2 regions of the Nocardia sp. NPDC004123 genome follow, and region 1 is predicted to be linked to the other one. Evidence: riboswitches for the same ligand, from Rfam matches in the RefSeq annotation. Region 1 holds a riboswitch; the other holds the start of a gene.
What was found. A riboswitch is a leader RNA that binds a small molecule or an ion and turns the genes downstream of it on or off. The one in region 1 is predicted to bind magnesium.

Region 1 (5,331 bases):
GAGATTGCCGACCTCGGCCTCGGAGGTGGCCGCCGCGATGAAGCTACCCATGCCGGGCAGCGCCTCGTCCCGGCCGGATACCGTGATGACCTCCGAGGCCGCGAGCATGAACCACGCGCCGCCGAAGCTCATCATGCCGTTCCAGATCATCGGCACCATGGCCGTCGGCACCTCCAGCTGCCACAGCCGCTGCCAGCGGGTGAGCCGCATCATGCGGGCCGCATCATCCAGCTCCCGGGGCATATTGCGCAACGCCTGGTAGTAGGCGAAGGTCATGTTCCAGGCCTGCGCGGTGAAGATAGCGAAGATACACGCCGCCTCCGCGCCCAGATACGAGCCGTGGAACATGCCCACGAACGCGGTGACCGTGATCGAGACCAGGGCCAGCACCGGCACCGACTGCAGCACGTCGAGCGCCGGGATGAACACCTTCTCGGCCCGCCGCGAGCGCGCCGCCCACTGGCCGACGATCAATGTGAAGAGGATGGACGCCACCAGGCCGATGAACATGCGCAGCGTGGTGCGGGCCGCGTAATAGGGCAGGTTCGCGGGATCGGTTGATACGGACTCGGTTCCGGTATCCGGCGTCCAGGGCACCGACATGTCCCGAAACAGCCGCAGCACCACCAGGATCAGCAGCACGCCCGCGCCGATGATCAGGTAGTCCACCGCCCGGAGCCGGCCGCGCGCCCGCGGCGCCTCGGGAGTCATCTTGGGGCGGTCGGGAATTGCCAATTCAAGAGTCATTGCTGTTCACCTCGCTCCGAGCGGCGTCGTCGCAACTCAGTTGGTCGATTCGGCGGCGGCCGCGGGCGGTGCGGTCATGACGTTGAAGGCGTGTACGGCCGAGGCCAGCACCGCCGGTGCGCCGACGAGCAGGTTGAAAACCACGACGCCCATTCCGGCCCCGACCACCGCGCCCTCCAGGCAGCCGGTGACGGCGCCGGGAATCGCCAACGTGCCCAACGTCAATGCGCCGACCGCGAGACCCTGGCCCGCGCCCAGCAGGACGCAGCCCAGCGGCGCTCCGATGACCGCACCCAGCAGCGTGCCCACCGCCAGGGCCACGGTGAGCTCGTTGTTGACATTCTGGAAGACGGTATTCATCCGATCCTCGAAGCTGTCGGGATCGGCAATCGGCTGTGCCGCAGGGCCTTCGGCTTGCGCCTCCGCGGCGGCGTGCAGCTCCGCGGCGATGCGTCGTTCCTCGGTGCTGACCGGTCGGGCCCGATCCGGGCGCGGGGTGAGGGTGGCGCTGTCGCCGTCGATGCGGGCGTCGATCGGGTACGTCGTGTCCTGCTTCGTGATGGTCAGCGGGATCGCCCCCACCACCACGCCCTGCGGGTCGAGGATCTGCAGCTGGTCGGTGGTGGTTCGGAGCGTGCCGAGGTCGGTGCGCAGCACCACCGATCGGTCCACGATTCGGGCGTCGCCGGACACGGCCTGAGCTGTCACAGCGTCGGCGAGCCGGGCGTCCGGTCCGGGTGCCGCGGCCGAAGCGGCGGCAGGGGCGACCAGTCCGGCGGTGGTCATCGCCGCGGTGGCGAATGCGAACAAGCGAATTCTCATCGGGATGTTTCCCCTCGGGATACTGCTGCCCGCATCGGATTCCGGGCAGCATCGAATACCGTCGGGCACGGTGGTGCCGACGGGTCGGATAGATATGCGAATCTCCGAATTCATTCGTAAAATGTGCATGCGAATAGTCCGGTGCCGCGCGGGCGGCATCGTGATATCGGAGAATTGCGTGCGTCGAGATATCGACGCGGTGTTGGTGTGGTGGCTAGCGGCCCGGACCGAGGCGGAGGGGCCGACCCGGAGATCCCGGGTCATCATCGGGTGCCATCGTGCTACCCGACCTCCTCACTGGTAGAACGCGATTCGTCAACGCACGGGGGGAGGTCGCCCGGAACTCTCGGGGCGGACGCACACCCCTCTCGTCAGAGTTTTGGCACTGCACGACGTGTTCCGAACCGGAGTGTTCCGAATCGGAAAGCCACTTTGGATTACCCCTTGATCCGGAGAAATCTGTCCTAACCTTGGGCGTCTCTCGACGTCGTCAGATCAGTGGCCTGTGTTCGTGCAGGAGCCTCGCCTATCGAGGTGCAACAGGGAACCTAGTTAAAGACTCGTTAAAAGTCAAAACGGCGCCGGATTCGGCGGTCCGGCGGCTCCGACGATCACCATTCTCATTCTTCGACTGTGGCCGACGCCGCTGATAGGGCACCGGCACGCCGCGTCAGCTGCCGCCCGCCGATCATGACCGCGGCGATGGCGGTCACGCCGAGCAACGCGCCCGTGACGAGGACGCCGGTCACCGATGTGCAGCTGACGATCACGCCGCCGGTGAGCGCACCGAGGGCGACGGCCAGGTTGTACATGGCGGTATTGAGGGCGGTCGCCGCCTCGGGATGGTCGGGGGCGGCCTGCAGGATCCAGGTCTGCACGCCGACCGGAATCGCGCCGAATGCCGTGCCCCACACCAGCAGTGCCACGATGCCGCTGACCGGTGTGGTCGCGATGAGCGGGAAGAGTGCGAGTGTCACTGCCAGCAGGGCGGCGGCGGCGACCAGGGCGCGCCGCGGGTCGCGGCCGGCGGCGGCGCCGCCCGCGAAGGTTCCGGCCACGCCCGCCAAGCCGAAGGCCAGCTGTGCGGGCCCGATTGCCCCGGCGCCCAGACCGGAGATGTCCTGCAGCATGGGCCGGACGAAAGTGAATGCCGCCCAATGCCCGCCCACCAGAAGGAAGGTGGCGATGACGCCGGCGCGGACGGCCGGTGTGCGCAACTGCCGCGCCAGGGCGCGGGGGCGGACCACCTCGGTGGCGGGCAGGGGCGGCAGCAGCAGCCGCAGTGCGAGGGCGACCACCGCGCCGAATCCGGCCAGTGCGGCGAAGGCGACGCGCCAGCCGCTCAGATTGCCGATCAGCGTCGCGGCCGGCACGCCCAGCACGTTGGCCGCTGTCGCACCGCCGAACGCGAGCGATATCGCTCGTGGAATATGGTGCGCGGGAACCAGTCTGACCGCGCACGAGGCGGCCAGGGCCCAGAAGCCGCCGATGGCGATGCCGGCGACGGCACGTGCGGCGAGCAGGATCGCGAAGTCCGGTGCCAGCGCCGAGACCGCTGTCGCGGCCAGCATCAGCCCGATCAGCCCGAGCAGGACCGTACGCCGGTCCGATCTTCCGATCGTGACGGGCAGGGTGGTCGCGGCCGCCGCGGCCATGAGTCCGGGCAGCGTGATCGTCAATGCGACCGCGCCGGGAGAGACGTCGAAGGTGTGACCGATGGGGGTGAGCAGGCCGACCGGCATGGCCTCTACGGTGACCATCGCGAAGGTGGCGGTGGATACCGCCGCGACGGCGAGCCAATTGCGGATCGGGGTTCCGGCGCCGGTGGATTCGTGGGTGGAAGCGATGGGGGCTGCCATTACTTCCACCCGCTCGTGTCGGAGGAGGAGGTGGTGTTCGCCATGTTCGCAAACACTTCCGGGCAGCGCTGATGCGACGCTGGCGTCAGCTGACAGCGCGCTGGTACAGCGCCTGCTCGAAGAGGACGTCGACCTGGTCGCAGGGGGTGCGCCGCCCTTCGCTGAGGACGGAGAGGAATCGGTGCTGCCCCAGCGCTTTCCGGGCGAGGGTGCACGCCTGCCGTACGTCGGGACCGGGATTGCCGTTCGTGAGGCGACCGTCCACTCGGTCGATGGCTCCCAGCAGGCGCGCGGCCGGTTCGGGTGCGCCGATGGCGAGGGCGGCCAGCGCACAGCCGACGGCGACGACGGGGAGCAGTCGTGGTGCGGCGGTGGCGGCGAGGTCGCGGGCTATCTCCAGTTGCCTTGTCGCGGTGCCGATTCGGCCCGTTCTGACCAGTGCGATCGCGTAGTGTGTGCGCCCCAGGATCTCGTCGGTGGCCAATGCCGCGGCCGGACTGCAGTCGGCACCGCGCAGCGGACCGTCGTCGCCGAACAATCGACCGTACAGCTCGATCGCCGTGCCCGGTTCGCCTTGCCGCAGTGCCAGATCGGCCTCGGCAATGCGGAGCCACTGCGCCGTTCCATCGGGCACCTGGGTATCCACCCACCTCCGGGCGGACGCCAGGTAGGCGGCGCCGCCGTCCACATCGTTCTCCCGCAGATGCAACTGCGCGGCGCGGCGCAGCACGCCCACGACCTCCTCGGCCCCCAGGCCCGGGGTCAGCAGTTCGGCGGCCCGGGCGATGAGGGGAGCACCCGCGGCGAGCCCCGCGGATTCGATCCGGTGGTGGGCCAGGTGCAGCAGCGCCCGGCTCACCCCGCGCGGCTCGCCCAGTCTCTCCAGAATGCTGATGGCCGCTTCGAGGTCGGCCACGCATCGCTCGAACGACTCTGTGTCACCGCCGATTTCGTCCAGCGCCCGCAGCACCAGCGCATTGCCGCGCAACCAGGCGTCCTCGGCGGCCAGGCACTGGTTCAGCAGGTCGCCGGCACCACGGTGCCGGTCGCGAAGCGCCAGCAGCAGCACGAAGATCGGATGCGGCGGCCGGGACTCGCCCATGGCGGTCCGCACCAGTTCATCGAATTCACCCGAGCAATCGGGTATTTGGCCCCACCACAACGGCTCGTGGTACGCGGGCAACTGGTGGGCGTAGCGGACGGCGAGAAAGTCCGCGGCGCGGCCCGGCGGCGGAGCCGCACCGAACAACGCCAGCACCCGCGGTTGCCAGGCCAGGGCCTCGCCACGGAGCCCGCACAGCAGCCAATGCCAGATCAGGCCGCCGTACAGACCGACCGCACACTCGCCGTCCCCGGTGCGCACCGCCCATTCCAAAGCGGCCAGGCAGTTGGCGTGTTCGATGGTGAGCAGGCGCGTCGCCTGCTGCTGCCGCGCATCGAGCAGCCGTGGTGCCGCGTCCCGTACGAGAGCGAGGAAATGGCCGGCGTGGGCGTCCGCCAGTCGCCGGCTCTCGCCGGCCGCGTCCAATTCCGATGCGGCGTAGGCGCGAATCGTTTCCACCATCCGGTATCGCGCGCCGTCGAACTCGACCAGGGACTTGGCGACCAGCGCCGTCACAGTATCCGCGGTGTCCTCGCCGTCGCACACCGCGAGGATGGCGTCGAGCGTGGCGCCGTCGGCGAAGACGGCCAGCCTGCGCGCCAATTCGACCTCTGCACCGGTGAGCAGGTTCCAGCTCCAGGACACCACGGCATGCAGTGTGCGGTGCCGGGCTGATCCGTTGCGGCCGAGCGAGTCCAAGAGGCGGAAGCGGTGGGGCAGCCGGTCGGCCAGATGACGTACCGGCAGGGCGTGCAGGCGGGCGGCGGCGAGTTCGATCGCCAGCGGCAGCCCGTCGAGGCA
Region 2 (5,331 bases), on a different contig from region 1:
GGCGTATCTGGGCACAGGTCAGCTGTGGCGGACGATGCGCGGCACGCTACCGGCCGACCAGGAGGCCTGGGAGTCCTACGTCGACGAGATCTGGCGGGTGCTGACCACCCCGGGTCCGACCGGGCACGCACCGGCGCCGGGCAGCGCGGAGTCGCCGCGAGACTCGGGCTAGACGCTCAGGGCCGCACCACGGCCGTGGGTGAGGACCAGGTCGAGCAGCCCGGGGAAGCGGGCCTCGAGGTCCTCGGTGCGCAGGCGGTTGAGGCGGCGGGTGCCCTCGTCGCGCTGGCGGATGACGCCGGCTTCGCGCAGGGTTCTGAAGTGCCCGCTCTGGGTGGATTTGCTGATCGGCAGGTCGAAGGTGGTGCAGGCCAGTTCGCCGTTCTCGGCGGCGGCCAGGCGGGTGACGATGGTGAGCCGGACGGGGTCGGCGAGGGCGGCCAGCACGGTGGTGAACCGCAGTTCGTCGCGGGCGGGGTGAACCAGTTCGGTCGCGGTTCGGCTTGCCATGGCGTCCAGGCTAGTCCACATGTTCACAAAATCCGAACATCCTGTTATGTTCGGAATTGTCGAACATGCCTGTGCCGGGAGGACGTCATGACCGTCGAGCAATCCACCGCAGCCCCCGAAGACGCGGCCGCCCCGCAGGATTCACCGCCGGGGAGCGGTGCACGGTTCTGGGGCACCGCCTACACGCTGCTGATCCTGTTGACCGGCACGAATGTGGCCACACCGCTGTATCACGGCTACGCGCATCGGTTCGGGTTCTCACCGCTGGTGATGACGCTGGTGTTCGCGGTCTACATGGGGGTGCTGATTCCCGCGCTGCTGATCGCCGGCCCTGCCTCGGATGCACTGGGGCGGCGCCGGATTCTGCTGCCCGCGCTGGCGCTGGCGGCGCTGGGCACGCTGGGTTTCGCGCTGGCCGGCGCGGTGGTCTGGTTGTTCGCGGCCCGCATCCTGCAGGGGCTGGCGGTCGGGGCGGCCTCGGGTGCGCTCACCGCCGCGCTGACCGAGCTGGAACCGCACGGTGACCGCCGCCGCGCGGCCCTGGTGTCGGCGGTGGCTTCGGCCGGCGGCATGGGCCTGGGCCCGGTACTGGGAGCTGTTCTGGCGCAATATCTTCCAGCCCCCTACGTGACGCCGTTCGTGGTGGAGCTGGCGCTGCTGATCCCGGCCGCGGTGGCGGTGGCGGCGCTGCCGGAGACCGCGACCATCACCCGGTGGCGGCCGCGGCGGCCGAGTATCCCGGCCGGGATGGGTGCGGTCTTCGCGGCCGCGGGCACGGGCGCGTTCCTGGGTTTCGCGGTGGTCGGCGTCTTCCTCACACTGATCCCGACCTATGCCGCGACCCTGTCGGGCAGTGCGAATCTGGTGGTCGGCGGCGCGGCGGCCGCGCTGCTGCCCGCGGCGTGGGCGGTGGCGCAGCTGGTGGGTTACGGCAAATCCGAACGGGCTCTGGACTTCACGGGGTTCCCGCTGCTGGCGGTGGGCCTGGTACTGCTGGCGATCGCGGGGGCGGTCTCCTCGCTGCCGTTGCTGTTGTTCGCGACAGTGCTGGCCGGGGCCGGTCACGGCCTGGTGTTCCTGTCGGGATTGACCGCGATCAATGCGGCCGCGCCGGCCGATCGGCACGCCGATGTGCTGTCGACCTATTTCGTGATGGCCTATTGCGGCAGCGGCGGCCCGGTCATCGGCGTCGGCCTGCTGGCGGGCGCGACCGGTTTGCTGGCTGCGGTGCAGATCTTCTCGGCGGTGGTGGCGGTGCTGTGTGTGGTGCGGCTGGTGGCGCGGGTCGCGGTCGAGGCGCGACGCTAGCGGGTGCGCGAATGCGACGGCGCTCACGTCGGGTTGCCGATCGCGGCGGGCCGGTGTTTACTTCTGGTCGCAAGGTGCCGTCGTTAGCTGAGGCTCCTTCACGGATACAGGCCGGCGATCCCGAACGTCGAGAGACGCCCCGGATCAGGACAGGTTTCCCCGAGCTAAGGGGATGCCCCGACCGGCTCCCGCCGCCCGTGGCGGGTTCACGCCGTGGAGTGCTGAAGGTCTTACGAGGGGTGGTACCCGTACCGGCGATGTCGCGCCGGTCCCACTCCCCTGGCATGCGTGCGTGTGGCGTCGAGGAGGTGGTGGTCGTGCCCGATGGACCGGATCGAGTTCCGTTAGCCAATCGTTCACTCGGTGTCACTCCCGCAATCTCCCGGCCGCTACCCGTACCCCGGTAGCGTCCGAGTCCGGAGTGCGCCGTCATCCGCTGGGAGATCGAGATGACCATGTGGGAAATGCTGCTGCGGCTCGGCACGGGTGTCGGGTTGGGCGCGGTGATCGGGTTCGAGCGTCAGTTCCGGGCCCGGATGGCCGGACTGCGCACGAATTCGCTGGTCGCCGCCGGGGCGACCTTGTTCGTGCTGCTGTCCGCGCACGGCTTCAACGGCGCCTCGGCGGATCCGACTCGTGTTGCGGCACAGATTGTTTCGGGTATCGGCTTCCTGGGCGCGGGCGTGATCCTGCGCGACGGGTTCAATATCCGCGGCCTGAACACCGCCGCGACGCTGTGGTGTGCGGCGGCGGTGGGTGCGCTCGCGGGTGCGGGCATGTATTCGACCGCGGTGGCGGGCACGGTGGCGGTGGTGGTGGTCAATACCGCGCTGCGCACGGTGGCGCGCACGGTGGATCGCCCCGGTGTCGACGAGGCCGAGGCCCAGGAGGCGTTGTACGCCTTCCACGCCGACACCGACGACGCGCACGAGGCGCATGTGCGGGCGCTGCTGGTGCAGTCGCTGACGCGCACCGATTTCCGGCTGGTGTCGATCTCGAGCCACGACACCTCCCCGGGCCGGGTGCAGGTGCGGGCGGAGTTGACCGGGGACCGCCGCGACGACCGGCAGATGGAGGCCGCGGTGAGCCGGTTGAGCCTGGAGCCGTCGGTGACCAGCGTCGGGTGGCGCACGGTGCCGCTGCGGGCGGAGGCCGAGGAGTGAACGCCGCGCTGCGGTCGTATCCGTCGCGCGGGGTGGCTTCGGCGCAATCGCCGAGATCACGGTGGAGCAGCCGCGCCCGCGCAGCCGCCGCACGCCGGGGTTCGAGACGCTGGTCGATCAGATCTACGGTCTGCTCACCGGCCGTGACACCGAAGTCGCTGCGGCCCCGGCGGATACGTTGACGCCGTTCGCGGTGCCGCTGCCCGATGCCTCGGTCGGCGGGATCGCGGGTCTGCTGGAGCTGGTGTACGGCAACGACGGCCGCGCCGACCTGCCGGTGGTGGCCGACGAGCTGAATTTCGAGGTCGACGACCTGATGCCGCTGGTCGACGCGGCGGCGCTGCTGGGTCTGCTGCTGGTGGAGTCCGGTGACGTGATGCTGACCAATGTCGGGGCGAATTTCACCAATGCCGACATCCGGTCCAGCAAGGCGATTTTCGCCGCGCAGGCCCGCCGGCGTGCCCCGCTGGTGCGCACCATCTGCTCGGCGCTGGTGGGCAGCAGCGATCAGACGGTGGGCGCGGATTTCATTCTCGATCTGCTGCGGCGCGGCTGCTCCGACGACGACGCCCGCCGCCAGCTGGAGCTGGCCATCGACTGGGGCCGCTACGCCGAGTTGTACGACTACGACACCGATTCCGGCCGCATCACCGCCGATCCCGCCGCCGATCTGCGCGCGTCCTGAGTCACACCATCGCCGACGGGATCACCGTGGTGAGGCCGCCGTCGACGAGCAGGTCCTGACCGGTGATGTAGGAGGCGTCTGCGGAGGCCAGGAACGCGACGGCGGCGGCCACCTCGTCGCTGTCGCCGACCCGCCCCAGCGCCACCCGTGACCCCGCGGTGGCCTGCGCGTCGGCGGAGGCCTCGGCCCGGTAGGCGGGGGTGTCGATGTAGCCGGGGCTGACCGAGTTCACCCGGATTCCGCGCGGCGCCAACTCCGCCGCCAGCGTCCGCGTCAGATTCTGCACCGCCGCCTTCGTCGCCGAATACAGTGCGGCGCCGGGCGCGCCCCGATACGGGGCGAAGGAGGCGTTGAGGACGATCGCACCCCCGTCGACCAGCAGCGGCAGCATGTGCTGCACGGTGAAGAACGCGGCCTTGAAGTTGATCCCCACCACCCGATCGAACTCGTCGCCGGTGACCGCCGAAACAGGTTGGAACGCACCGATTCCCGCATTCACGAACGCCACATCCAGCCGCCCGAACCGCTCGGACACCACCCGCGCCAGCGCCGCGAGATCCTCGGGCTCGGTGGCGTCTCCGGCCGCCCCGGCCGCCCGCTCCCCCAGCTCGGCCACCGCGGTGTCCAGCCGGTCCTTGTCCCGCCCGGTCACGACCACCCACGCCCCCTCCGCGACGAGCCGCCGCGCGGCGGCCAGCCCCATCCCGCTGCTGCCGCCGGTGATGAGCGCGACCTTGTCCTGGAACCGGAACCCGTTGTGTGTCATGGCTTCAGCCTGCCGGGCCGCGTGATGGGTTAACAGTGCGCAGTTATCGTGGGTGTGCCACCACCACCTTGCCGGGCACGGCTCCCGCCGGCGCGGCGAGGGCGCCACCGGTGGTGACCGTTGTCAGTCCCTCAGTTCACAGATGACGACCGGGATCTCGCGGGTGGTTCGCTCCTGGTAGTTCGCGTAGCCCTGGTATGCCGAGGTGATCTGCGGCCACAGTTCGGCTCGCTCGCTGTGATCTGCGGTGTGTGCGTGCACTTTTCGCCGTCGGCCGTAGATCACCAGTTCGGCATCGGGGTGCGCCTGGAGGTTGCGGTACCAGTCGGGATTCCGGTCGTCGCCGCCCTTCGAGGCGACCAGCACGACCCGGCCGGCGTCATGGACCGGAGCGGTCAGGTAGCACGAGCGCGGCAGCCCCGACTTCCGCCCGACCGTGTGCAATTCGACCACCGGCATCCCGAACGGGTTGGCCAGCAGTTTGTTCCCGCTGACGGTGAGGACGACCCGGTGGGCGAGGTTCATCAGTTTGGCCCCGCTATCTTTCAGTGCGTACTTGTTCAACGCCTGTCCCTTGTCCCTGATGCATCGAAGCCTTCTACGACGGCCACTAGAGTCGAGTTAGCGCTGCAAACATTACCAGAAATGTGAGCAGGGTCAACATTGCTGGGTTGCGGCCCGCGAGCACGATTCGGTGCCGGCGAGCTCAGGCGGGCGAGGCCAGCCGGAGGCGGTGGAGCTGGTCGAGGCGAGCGGCGGTGTCGGTGCCGGCGCGGGGGTTGTAGAGAACCAGGTGGCGGTCGGATTGGTCGGCGAGGGTGAGGGTGGTGGCCTCGAAGTGGAGTTCACCGGCCTCGGGGTGTGCCAGCGCGTTGACCGCCTGCTGGGCCGGGCCGACA

Region 2: it holds a riboswitch for magnesium, as region 1 does, so the genes downstream of both, ACWEQQ_RS13480 (MgtC/SapB family protein) here and ACWEQQ_RS43735 (hypothetical protein) in region 1, are expected to answer to the same signal.

The regions. Positions count from the first base shown of each region.
Region 1 is NZ_JBSGGG010000049.1:27,124-32,454, forward strand. Features, by position in the region: gene ACWEQQ_RS43730 (ABC transporter permease) at 1-747, opposite strand, end outside; gene ACWEQQ_RS43735 (hypothetical protein) at 784-1,569, opposite strand; M-box (ykoK) riboswitch at 1,926-2,110, opposite strand; gene ACWEQQ_RS43740 (MFS transporter) at 2,190-3,428, opposite strand; gene ACWEQQ_RS43745 (AfsR/SARP family transcriptional regulator) at 3,514-5,331, opposite strand, start outside.
Region 2 is NZ_JBSGGG010000008.1:116,191-121,521, reverse strand. Features, by position in the region: gene ACWEQQ_RS13495 (TetR/AcrR family transcriptional regulator) at 1-172, shown strand, start outside; gene ACWEQQ_RS13490 (ArsR/SmtB family transcription factor) at 169-510, opposite strand; gene ACWEQQ_RS13485 (MFS transporter) at 598-1,818, shown strand; M-box (ykoK) riboswitch at 1,891-2,066, shown strand; gene ACWEQQ_RS13480 (MgtC/SapB family protein) at 2,268-2,981, shown strand; gene ACWEQQ_RS13475 (AAA-associated domain-containing protein) at 3,043-3,666, shown strand; gene ACWEQQ_RS13470 (SDR family NAD(P)-dependent oxidoreductase) at 3,668-4,432, opposite strand; gene ACWEQQ_RS13465 (nitroreductase family deazaflavin-dependent oxidoreductase) at 4,556-4,996, opposite strand; gene ACWEQQ_RS13460 (helix-turn-helix transcriptional regulator) at 5,139-5,331, opposite strand, start outside.